Regions from separate parts of the Clostridioides sp. GD02367 genome, predicted to be linked through region 2. Evidence: riboswitches for the same ligand, from Rfam matches in the RefSeq annotation. Region 2 holds a riboswitch; each other region holds the start of a gene.
The links. Region 2 has a riboswitch for S-adenosylmethionine ahead of metK (methionine adenosyltransferase). Riboswitches for the same ligand answer to the same signal wherever they lie in the genome.
Positions count from the first base shown of each region.

Region 1: it holds a riboswitch for S-adenosylmethionine, as region 2 does, so the genes downstream of both, Q3223_RS05785 (O-acetylhomoserine aminocarboxypropyltransferase/cysteine synthase family protein) here and metK (methionine adenosyltransferase) in region 2, are expected to answer to the same signal.
Region 3: it holds a riboswitch for S-adenosylmethionine, as region 2 does, so the genes downstream of both, Q3223_RS15425 (methionine ABC transporter ATP-binding protein) here and metK (methionine adenosyltransferase) in region 2, are expected to answer to the same signal.

Region 1 covers NZ_JBJODK010000003.1:323,487-327,782, forward strand. The annotation lists gene Q3223_RS05775 (TetR/AcrR family transcriptional regulator) at 1-8, opposite strand, end outside; gene Q3223_RS05780 (homoserine O-succinyltransferase) at 179-1,069, opposite strand; gene Q3223_RS05785 (O-acetylhomoserine aminocarboxypropyltransferase/cysteine synthase family protein) at 1,099-2,364, opposite strand; SAM riboswitch class I at 2,474-2,576, opposite strand; gene Q3223_RS05790 (calcium-translocating P-type ATPase, PMCA-type) at 2,630-4,296, opposite strand, start outside.
Region 2 covers NZ_JBJODK010000007.1:183,633-187,928, forward strand. The annotation lists gene Q3223_RS11785 (hypothetical protein) at 1-679, opposite strand, end outside; gene metK (methionine adenosyltransferase) at 998-2,191, opposite strand; SAM riboswitch class I at 2,328-2,431, opposite strand; gene yyaC (spore protease YyaC) at 2,620-3,129, shown strand; gene fabZ (3-hydroxyacyl-ACP dehydratase FabZ) at 3,240-3,668, opposite strand; gene mreB (rod shape-determining protein MreB) at 3,684-4,296, opposite strand, start outside.
Region 3 covers NZ_JBJODK010000013.1:43,243-47,538, reverse strand. The annotation lists gene Q3223_RS15440 (NrtA/SsuA/CpmA family ABC transporter substrate-binding protein) at 1-220, shown strand, start outside; gene Q3223_RS15435 (DUF3793 family protein) at 306-902, opposite strand; gene Q3223_RS15430 (hypothetical protein) at 1,148-1,747, shown strand; SAM riboswitch class I at 2,054-2,160, shown strand; gene Q3223_RS15425 (methionine ABC transporter ATP-binding protein) at 2,277-3,242, shown strand; gene Q3223_RS15420 (methionine ABC transporter permease) at 3,235-3,891, shown strand; gene Q3223_RS15415 (MetQ/NlpA family ABC transporter substrate-binding protein) at 3,928-4,296, shown strand, end outside.

The DNA.
Region 1 (4,296 bases), on a different contig from region 2:
ATTCTCATATGTTTTCTCCTTTCAATAGACCGTCAGTCGGTTTAGTTTTATTATATAAAACTACTATTATAATGTCAAATTTTTTAAAAAATAATAAGGTATAAAGAATCATTAAGACTATCTCTATACCTATCATTTTCTATATCTTATCTAATTATTTTTATATAGCATCTCAAATTTATTGTAGTAGATAGTTTTTTATCCAATTTCTAAACAATAACTCAGAATGTTTTTTCCATTTGACAGTTGGCTCTTGTGAAGGGTCATCATTTGTATAATAGTTTTGAGGTATTGATATCTCATCTCCCTTGTCTATATCCCTCTTATATTCCTTATCAAGAGTGTACTTATCATATTCACCATGCCCCATTACAAATACATCTCTTGAGTTTGTAATTATATAAGGACCAGCTTCTTTAGAATGGCTTACAATACTCAATTCTTTATTATTTCTTAGAGCTTCAGTATTTATAGTAGTGTGTCTTGAATGTGGAGCAAAAAATTCTTTTTCAAATCCATCTACTATTTTACTATTTTTATCTACTTTATGCTTAAATACCCCAAAACATTTTTGACTTAATGGAAGTTTTTTTACATTGTAGTATTTGTAAAGACTTGCTTGAGCTGCCCAACATATATATAATGTAGATTTAGTTTTTCTTTTAGAATAATCCATAATTTCTTCTAGTTCATCCCAATAATCAACTTCTTCAAACTCCATTTGTTCAACTGGAGCTCCTGTTATTATAAAACCATCAAAGTGTTCTTCTTTGGCTTCATCAAATGTTTTATAAAAATCCTTAACATACTCATTGCATACTCTCTTACTTTCTCTTGTTGAGATTTTAATAAATTCCACAGATACATTAAATCCTGTTTTATCTATTCTTCTAAGTAAATCTAATTCTGTATCCATCTTTATAGGCATTAGATTCAATATAGCTATCTTTGTATCTATATTCTCTTCATATTTTAATTCTTTATTAAAATCTTCTTTGTAAACTACATCTATTCCTTCATCCAATAATTTATTAATAACAGGTAATCCTTTTGGTAGTATTAAAGCCATATCTTTTCACTTCTCTTTCTCTTAGACTATTAGAAATTTAAAGCTTGATTTAAATCAGCTATTAAATCCTCTACATTTTCTATTCCAACGGACAATCTTATTAGTGAAGGTAATACTCCAGATGCAATTAATTGTTCTTCTGTTAACTGTCTATGAGTAGTTGAAGCTGGATGTATAACACATGTTCTTACATCTGAAACATGTGTAACTAAAGATGCTATCTGTAATTTTTCCACAAATTTTTTGGCATTTTCTAATCCACCTCTTACTCCAAACGATAAAACTCCACTACATCCTTTTGATAGATACTTTTTGGCATTCTCATAATACTTATTATCTTCAAGTCCTGGATAGTTAATCCAATCTACATTTTCGTGTTTTTCTAAAAACTTAGCTATTTTAAGGGCATTTTCACTATGTCTCTCCATTCTAAGGTGAAGTGTTTCAACATTTAAATTAGTAAGATATGCATTAAATGGGCTTAAACAATTTCCATAATCTCTAAGTAGTTGAACTCGTGCCTTAGTTGCATATGCAGCATTTCCAAATTTTTGAGTATAGCTTATTCCATGATATGTTGGGTCTGGTTCAACTAACTCTGGAAACTTTCCATTATCCCAATTGAAGTTTCCACCATCTACTATAATCCCCCCAACACTTGAAGCATGCCCATCTAAATACTTTGTAGTAGAATGAGTAACTATGTTTGCACCATATTTTAGAGGATTGCAAAGCACTGGAGATGCTAGTGAATTATCAACTATAAATGGAACATTAACTCTCTTAGCCACATTTGCTATTTTTTCAAAATCTATAACTTCAAGAGTTGGATTGGCAAGTGTTTCTGCAAACACAACTTTAGTATTTTCATTTGCAAGTTTTACTATTTCATCTTCACTTGAATCTAAATCAAATGATATTAAATCTATTCCAAATTTTTTAAGACTAGGTCCCAATAAATTGAATGTCCCTCCATATACTTTTGAAGAACAAAGTATACTATCTCCTGATTTACATACATTTAAAACAGCTAACATATTTGCGGATTGACCTGATGATACAGCTACAGAAGATACTCCCCCTTCTAACAAACTTATTTTTTCTTCAAAGGCTTGAACAGTTGGATTACTTATTCTTGAATACATATGTCCATCAACTTTCAAATCAAATAGGTCAGCAAGTTGGTCTATACTACTATATTTAAAAGTTGTACTTTGGTATAAAGGTAAGACTCTTGGTTCTCCATTTCCTGGTTTATAATTTCCTTGTACACATATTGTTTCTTTGTTATACATTTTTGTATCCCCCTTAGATTTTAGTAAAAAAAATTAAACTATTTACCAGATGAGATTTAAAATAAATAAAGCCTGAGTATATAACTCAGGCTCTGTATAAGCTTAATTATACTCATCTCTCAGCTTTCGCCGCAGGATTTAGCACCAATGTATATAAATATACTGGTTGCCGGGTTTCATAGGGCCAGTCCCTCCACCTCTCTGGATAAGATTTATTTAATTTTTCTATGTTTTATATCTTATATATTTTTCCTAATTTTGTCAACTATTTTTTTAAAATTTTTCTTTTAATAACTTTTCCAACTTCTACTTGAACTACAGACATTGTGGCTAGAATGATTGTTATGAGCCATTCTGAACCATTTAAAATAGTTAAACTGAATGCATTTCTAAAGACAGGTACAAATAGTATTACTGCTATTAATAATGCAGAAGTTAAAAATGAAATTAAAAGAAATGGATTCTTACCATTATTTTTATTAAACATGGAATCTGTATTTGAACGCTGACTAAATGCTCTTAACATTTGTGAAAATGCTAATACACAAAATGCCATTGTTTGACCTACAGCATGATTTTCTATATTAAGACCAATTTTATATGCTAAAATAGTCATTATTGCCACAAATATACCTTGAGTAACTACTCTTTGTATAAGATTTTTTTCAAATAAGGTTGTTGATTTTACTGGCTGATGCTTCATTATATTTCTACTTGGTGGGTCAACTCCAAGCGCAAGGGCTGGAAGTGTAGCAGTTGCAAGGTTTACCCACAAAATATGAACTGCAAGAAGTGGAGTATCCCAATTTAATAATATTGCAACAAACAATGTAAGTATCTCTGCTATATTACCAACAAGTAAGAATTGTATAACTTTCTGTATATTTCTATATACACGTCTACCTTCTTTTATTGCATAAGCAATTGTTGTAAAGCTATCATCCATTAAAATCATATCAGAAGAATCTTTTGCAACGTCTGTACCACTTATACCCATAGCTATACCAATATCAGCAGATTTTAAGGCAGGAGAATCGTTTACTCCATCTCCAGTCATTGCTGGCACTTCTCCAATTCTTTTTAGAGATTGTATAATTCTAAGTTTATCAAACGGGGACACACGTGCAAATACTGTAGCATTTTTAACAGCCTCATCTAGCTCATCATCACTTAAATTATCAAGTTCATCACCAGATATAACAGTATTTCCTTCATTCCATATTCCTAATTCATGAGCTATTGTTGTGGCAGTAACTTTATGGTCACCAGTTATCATTATAGTTCTTATACCTGCTTCTTTACAAGTATTTACTGCATCAATTACCTCAGTTCTTGGAGGGTCAATCATACCAACCATACCTATAAATGTCAAATCATATTCTATATTTTCATTATCTTCTTTTGGTATAGATGAAATCTCACGCTTCGCAAAACCAAGTACACGCAATGCATCTTTAGACATAGTAAGACATAATTCGTGTATATTTTTTTTATCCAATTCGGTAATATTTCTTTCGCCTTTTGATGTTAATATTTTAGTACATAAGTCAAGAATTTCATCTACTGCACCTTTAGTATAAGCAGTAATCTTTCCATCTATATTATGAACAGTTGTCATACATTTTCTATCAGAATCAAAAGGCTGTTCAAATACACGTGGATATTCTTCTTCAAGAGCTTCTTGATCTATTCCAAATTTGTTAGCCATAAAAATTAATGCACCCTCTGTTGGGTCACCTAATATTTCATCTGTTTTATCTGGATTAATACATGCATCATTACAAAGTGCACCAGCATAAACAATCTCTTTATATACTAGTGGATGTTTTTCAGATGCAGTATCTATTGATGTAACTTTCCCAGATTCAAAATCTCCATTTACAGCAATATGTGTAACAGTCATCTTATTTAAAGTTAATGTACCAGTTTTAT
Region 2 (4,296 bases):
CACCCCATACAGCATCTTTTTTGTTTACTGCAGAAGAGCCCATTCCTGTTAAGAATGTGATTACTATAATTACATTATAACAAGTATAAAGCACACCTGAGAAATACCCACTTGATGTAGCAGTTTTAATGTTTAAACTATCAACCATAGCCCCAGCATTTGGTAAAGCATCAATATTACTACATAGACTAATAGCTCCTACTAAAAGTGTAAATATTATTATTATAGGACCTATATTACCTAGTATCTTAGAAAGTCTTGTTAGACCTAAAGAAACAGTTATTAGGGAAACGATTGCCATACCAATCCTACCTACATATGGATTTAATCCATAGTACTCTGATAATGTAGCTCCTGCCCCTGCAATCATTATTACTAGTGTTCCAAATAAGAACAATGGTCCAAACCATTCAAAGAATGTACCAAGATATTTTCCACAATATACTTGATAAATCTTTATTGGCTCCTTAAGTTTTAGCTCTCTTCCTTTATCTATAACTTCTGCTCCAAACCATGAAAATAATACCATAGATATTATTCCACCTATAATACCAGCATATCCATAAAACGTAAAAAATTGCAATATCTCTTGACCAGTTGCAAATCCAGAACCTATTACAGTAGCTACATAAGCTCCAGCAAAACTTATAACAGTTTTAATATTTACTTTTCCTGACATACACTACTCCCCCCTAATTAAAATAATTTTTAAAGTGTAAGTTTATTAAGATTATATTAGATGTATTGTTGTGATATTTCAATATATTTTCAATTATTTAACAGTAGTTAACACAATCTTAACCATTCTTTAACATATTTTCCATGATATGTACTGATTTAGTATAATATTAAAAAATATAATACACTAATCTAATTAAATACTGTTTATCTATTATATGATGGGAAATTAACATTTATTAAAAATATTTAATCTACAATAAAAAAACTGTTAGAATATAATCATAAAATTACATTCTAACAGTTTATTAATTAAAAATTATTCACCTAAGGCATCTTTTCTTAATTGCTCAACTTTGTCAATTTTTTCCCAAGGTAAATCTATATCAGTTCTACCAAAATGACCATAAGCAGCAACTTTTTTGTAAAGAGGCTTTCTTAAATCTAAGTCTCTTATTATAGCTCCTGGTCTTAAATCAAAGTGTTTTTCTACTAATTCAACAAGTTTTTCCTCTGAAACTTTACCTGTCCCAAAAGTATCTATGAATATAGACAACGGTCTAGCTATACCTATAGCGTATGCAAGTTCTATCTCGCATTTATCTGCAAGACCAGCTGCAACAATATTTTTAGCAACATATCTAGCTGCATAAGCAGCAGATCTATCAACTTTTGTAGGGTCTTTTCCTGAGAAAGCTCCTCCACCATGTCTAGAATATCCACCATAAGTATCTATTATTATTTTTCTTCCTGTAAGACCTGTATCTCCTTGAGGTCCTCCTATAACAAATCTTCCTGTTGGATTTATATAAATTTTAGTTTCTTCATCAAGTAATTCTGCTGGTATAACTGCTTTAATAACATGATTAATTATATCTTCTCTTATTTTATCATTTGATACTGTTTCACAATGTTGAGCTGATATAAGAACTGTATGTACTCTTACAGCTTTATTTCCTTCATATTCAACAGTAACTTGAGTTTTTCCATCTGGTCTTAAATAATCAACTATACCTGTCTTTCTAACTTCTGTAAGTCTTCTTGATAATTTATGAGCTAAAGATATTGGAAGTGGCATTAATTCTGGAGTCTCATTACATGCAAATCCAAACATTATTCCTTGGTCTCCAGCTCCGACTTTTTCTATTTCTTCTTCTATTTCTTCTCCAGTCTTACTTTCTAGACCTTCATCAACTCCCATAGCTATGTCTCCAGATTGCTCATCTATAGAAGTTATAACTGCACAAGTATCACAGTCGAATCCATATTTCGCTCTTGTATATCCAATTTCTTTTACTGTTTCTCTTACTAGTTTAGGAATATCTACATAAGCAGATGTACTTATTTCTCCTGCTACTAAAACTAATCCAGTCGTAACTGTAGTTTCACAAGCTACTCTAGATTGTGGGTCTTTTTCTAATAATGCATCTAATATTGAATCTGATATTTGGTCACATATCTTATCAGGATGTCCTTCTGTAACTGATTCTGACGTAAATAAATGTCTTGCCATTTTTATTCCCCCTTATACATTCTCAATTTTTATTATAGGTTTTACCTTATTTTTAATTTTAGAAATTTTACTCAAAATAAAAAACCTCTCCTTTATAAGAAGAGGTTAATAATCGTAATCGCATACTAATTAACTGACCTCATCTTTCAAGACTTTTGTCTTGTAGGAATTAGCACCTTTTCCCATTTGGGTGGTTGCTGGGCTTCACAGGGCCTATCCCTCAGCCGCTCTTGATAAGGTAATCAAGATTTAAGTTTTGTTTTACTTTACTAGCTTACTATTTTTTTAAAATTTTGTCAAGATTTTTAGTCATATTTTTCCCATTCCTTTTTTTGTAAGACAAATAAAATATTATCTCTATCTGAAATTTAAAGTTAGGTCTTTTTATTGTTTTTTATTCATATATTTTTTTGAAGGGGGTGTTCCTATTGTATTTAGCTAAAGTAAATTACAGCGATGATGATGTTATACAGATGCTAAGTTCAGTTCTAAAAACTATAATTAATGAAAATACGATTGTTGTTTGCATAGGAACAGACAGGGCTATAGGTGATACTTTAGGCCCTTTAGTTGGAACAATACTTAAGAACAGTAAATTTAAATACCCCGTTTACGGTACACTAGATAACCCTATTCACGCCTTAAATATATATGAGTCTTTAGATACTATAAAAAATACACATATACAAGGTAACTTCTTGGCTATAGATGCTTGCTTGGGGTCGCAGAGTAACATAGGTAATATACAAATTAGAGAAGGACCTATCCTGCCCGGAAAAGGTGTTGGCAAAAAACTACCTCAAATAGGAAATTATTCTATAGTAGGAATTGTAGATAAAATTGATGAAAATAATAGACTTTCATTTAATAATATACGTCTTAGCTTTATATTGGACTTAGCTGAAACAATAGCCTTAGCTTTATTAGTATCCACCTAAGTCCAATGTGAAGTAACTGATAAAATTTTTTATATAAAAAGGTAGATATTTTAGAGTATCTAATTGAATACTCCAAATTATCTACCTTTTTACTTTTATATTGTGAATTTTTACTTTTCCACCAAAGCGAACATTAATTCACCTTTACAGACAAGCTCATCACCAACATATGCCTTAGCATCTGCCTTAGCTATATTTCTTCTAAGAGTTGTCATTTCAACTTCCATAGTTAATGTGTCTCCTGGTCTTACTTCTCTCTTAATTCTAACCTTATCTATACCTGCAAATACACCTAATTTTCCTTTATTTTCATCTACAGACATCATTGCAACTCCACACACTTGTGCCAAAGCCTCTACTATCAATACTCCTGGCATCAATGGATATTCTGGAAAGTGACCTTGAAAAAATGGCTCATTCACTGTTACATTTTTTATACCAACAGCTCTTTTCCCAACTTCTAACTCTGTAATCTTGTCCACTAATAAAAATGGATATCTATGTGGTATTAATTTTTTTATTTCATCTATATTTAGCATTCTTAACTCTCCTAATTATTTTCTTCTAAAAGACCCACCTGTTTCAAGTAAGTCTATTGAACCCAAAGCTATTCCTGTCCCTTTTGCAACACAAGACAATGGCTCCTCTGCTATTGTAACAGTTATCCCTGTTCTTTGTTCTATTATTTTATCCAATCCGTATAATAATGAACCTCCACCAGTCATTATTATACCAACATCTCCTATATCTGCTGCTAATTCAGGGGGTGTTTTTTCTAAAACAGCATGAGTGGCAACTACTATTTGCTCAACACATTCTCTAAGTGCTTCTAGCATTTCTGTTGAATTTATAGTTATAGAACTAGGAAGCCCTGTAATTAAGTTTCTTCCTGTTATCTTCATATATTTTTCTTCTTCTCTCTTAAATGCAGAACCGATTTCAAACTTAATTTTCTCTGCTGTTCTTTCACCTATAAGAAGATTGTGTTGTTTTTTCATATACTTAACTATAGAATCATCAAATCTATCTCCACCAACTTTTATAGATTCACTTACAACAGCTCCTCCTAGAGATATTACGGCTATATCCACAGTCCCTCCACCAATATCTATAATCATATTACCATTAGGTTGTGATATGTCTACTCCAGCTCCTATGGCTGCTGCT
Region 3 (4,296 bases), on a different contig from region 2:
ATATATGGATGAAAACAAGGATAAAGTAATGGATGTTGTATCTAAAGAAGTGGGGCTATCTTTAGATGAAACTAAAGAAATGTATTCTTGGTATGATTTTAGTTCTAAAATAACAGATAAAGATATAAAAGAGTTAGAAGACACACAAGAATTCTTAATGTCTAATGGAATGCAAGAGAAGAAAATAGATATTAAAGACATGTTGTACAATCAAAACTAGAATGTTAAATTAGAAAATACACCCTTTTTATTATGGAAACAGTATAGTAAAAGGGTGTATTTTTTATTACTATATAAAAATACAACTAAAAGCAACTTACTATTTTATCTACACTTATGTAGTCTAGTAACTTTCTCATTTTTTTACGATGAAGTAAAAACTTAGAATATGTGTCTTCTGATTGTTTTGTATCTCCGTAAACCTTCCAATATTTAATCATAGAAACTTCATAATTACTATATCCCATAAATCCAATCACATCTTTGAGAGGATATCCTAAAAAAATTCCTATTTCATCAGGAAAAGTATCACCTTTAAGCTTATCTACTAAATGTTCTAAATAAGCATTAACATTTGTATTTTGTTTGTATCCCAGAAATTTTAAAAAATTTACTGTTTTTTTACATTTTAGCCTTTCTGATAAAGCTTTTTTGTTTACAAATAAGATTTTTAATCCCTTTTTCTTTTTATCAATAACTATAAAATCTATCTTTTTACATTTATATAGATATTTGTAAATATCACTAATTTTTTCCTCTCTATTTACATCAGTAAATGAGATATTTATTATTTCAGCAGGTTTAGAACCTAAAAAGACAGGACCTAAAACTTCTAAAAGCCATTTTATATAAGATGATTCAATTTTATTTTTACAACAAAATTGTGAATTACAACAAGACATAAAAGATAACCTCCTTCAAATGAAAATTAATATCAATTAATTAGATTATACTATGAATGATAATCAATATCAATAATAAAAATATATTTTTTTTATTTAGTTACTTATTTATTATAATTTCCCAAAAAATAAATTATATCTTGTTTAATTTTAGTAAATAAAAAATAAAAATATAGAAATACTAAGTTAAGAAAGAAATATATTTAAATTTTTTGTAATACAAAACATCTAGGAGGGTAATAAAAATGAAATTAAAAAGAACCTTATTTGTAGGACTAGCGTTAGTATTAGCTATAGGAATGACTGCATGTACTAAAAAAACAGAAGAACCAAGTGAGAATGCAGGGAAAAATCCCAATGAATCAGTAAATAATAATGAAGGTTATATGAATTATTATTCAACAAGCTATAATGATTATATAGCAGGTTTAAATAGATATTCTATTTATGATACTCCAGAGAGTATAAATAATCAGTTTAAGGATAAAGAATATCCAGGAAATGAAAAATATTTAGCTGATGTGAAGGCTGCATATAAAGATAGTAGAGATAAAATACAATCATTTGTAACATCTCTTAAAAAAGATGGTAAAACAGAAGATACAGAATTAAAGAAAATGAATGATGAATTAATAACTGAAGGTGAAAGATTAATAAAAGATATAGATGAGAGAATAAAAAAATTAGATAATGTATCTGATGAAGATATGAAAAAAGGTCAAAATGACTTTATGAAGATAGTTCATGGAACAGAAGATGTTGGAAATGATATAGGTAGTGGTTTTAGAAAAATGATAAAAGATATGAATGATAGACTAGGAATAACAGGAAATAATAAAAAATAATAGAGTAAATATCTAGTTAGAAAATAAAAAAGTTTTACAATATATAGAAGCCCTAAAAGTATTATCTTTTTTGGGCTTCATATTTTTTATATTAATGACAAATTAATAATTGTATAATATCATATAACTATTGAAAATACAAAGATTTAGATACTAGAAAGTCAATAAAAGATATCTATTTATTTTTAACTAAGAAAAACAAAAAATAAAAAATTTAAATAAATTTATTGACAAATATTATTAATGAATATATCATATATAACATAGCAACAAATGATAATCGAATTAAATTTTAAATTAAATAACGTCTTATCAAGAGTGGTGGAGGGACTGGCCCTTTGAAACCCGGCAACCAGTATATTTTATATACATTGGTGCTAAATCCTGCAACTAATATAGTTGATAGATGAGTATAAATAGCTTTCTAAGCCTGAGTTTATACTCAGGCTTTTATTTTGTTATATATAAATTAAAATACATAAGCGAGGATAAACATAAAAACTTAGCATAATAATAGGGAGGAAATTTTATGATTAGCATAAAAAATGTTAATAAGTATTATGGAAAGATTCAAGTACTTAAAGATGTAAGTATTGAAATAGAATCTGGAGAAATTTTTGGAATAATAGGTCATAGTGGAGCAGGAAAATCAACACTACTTAGATGTATAAATGGCTTAGAAGAATATCAAGAAGGTAATGTGCTTGTTTCTGATAAGGAAGTAAAGTCACTAAATGAAAAGCAAATGAGAGATTTAAGAAAAGAACTAGGCATGATTTTCCAACACTTTTCATTACTTGAGAGAAGAACTGTATTTGATAACGTAGCATTACCATTAGAATGTTTTGGATATACAAAATCAGAAATACAGAAAAGAGTTTTGGAGCTATTAGAAGTGGTTGGTATATCTGAAAAGAAAAATGATAAACCTAGGAACTTAAGTGGTGGTCAGAAACAAAGAGTTGCAATTGCCAGAGCTTTAGCACTAAATCCACAAGTACTTCTTTGTGATGAAGCAACTTCAGCATTAGACCCAAATACTACAAAATCAATTCTTTCATTACTTGAAGATATAAATAAAAAATTAGGAATAACAATAATTGTTGTAACTCATCAAATGGAAGTTATAAAACAGATTTGTGGAAGAGTAGCAATAATGGAAAATGGAGAAGTACTAGAGGTAGGAGATACAGAAGAGATTTTCTTAAGAAATACTAAGGGACTTAGAAAATTAATAGGTGAAGAAAGTATAATTTTACCAAAAGGAACAAATATAAAGATACTATTCCCTAAAGATATTTCTAATGACGCTATTATAACGACTATGGCAAGAGAACTAAATATAGATGTATCTATAATATTTGGCAAATTAGAACAATTTAAAGAAGATATTTTAGGTTCACTTATCATAAATGTTTCAGATAAAAGTGGGGAACAAGTAAAACAATATCTAACTAGTAAAGGCATAAGATGGGAGGAAATGATAAATGAATAGTTTAATCGACTTTTTAACAACACTATTTCCAAATGCATTGTTACAAACTTTGTATATGGTTATAGTACCAACTATAGTAGCAACAATATTAGGATTTATACTAGCAATCATATTAGTAGTTACAAAACCAGATGGATTAAAACCAAATAGCACAATAAATAGTGTTTTAGGATTTATAGTAAATATATTTAGAAGTTTCCCATTTATGATACTTATAGTTGCAATGATTCCAATAACTAGATTAATCGTTGGAACAAGTATAGGGGAAACTGCTGCAATAGTACCAATAACTATTGGTGCAGCACCATTTATCGCTAGAATTATAGAAAGTTCGTTAAATGAAGTTGACAAAGGATTGATAGAAGCTGCAAGATCTTTTGGGGCTACAAAGAGACAAATAGTATTTAAAGTTATGATAAAAGAAGCTATGCCTTCAATAGTATCTGGAATTACATTATCAATAATATCTATACTTGGTTATACAGCTATGGCGGGTGCAGTAGGAGCTGGAGGATTAGGTAATGTAGCACTTATTTATGGATATCAAAGATTCGATACAGCAGTAATGGTGTATACAGTAATAGCACTTGTAATATTAGTTCAGATAATACAAGGTATAGGAAATCTAGCTTACAAGAAACTAAAATAATTTAATCATAAAAACTTTAAAGAGGGGGAGTAAAAAATGAAATTAAAAAAATTATTATCAGTAGCATTGGTGTCAGCAATAGCAATATCAGCAGTTGGTTGTTCAAACAAAGAGGATAAGAAAATACTAGTAGGGGCTTCATCAAATCCACACGCAAAGATACTGGAAGTAGCAAAACCTTTATTAAAAGAAAAAGGATATGATTTAGAAGTAAAAATATTTGATGACTATGTACTTCCAAACACAGCTTTAGATGAAGGTTCTTTAGATGCAAATTTCTTTCAACATATTCCATTTTTAGAGGAAACAGTTAAGGAGAAAGAATATAAACTTACGTATACAGCTAAAGTTCATATAGAGCCAATGGGATTCTATTCAGAAAAAGTTAAGTCATTAGATGAAATA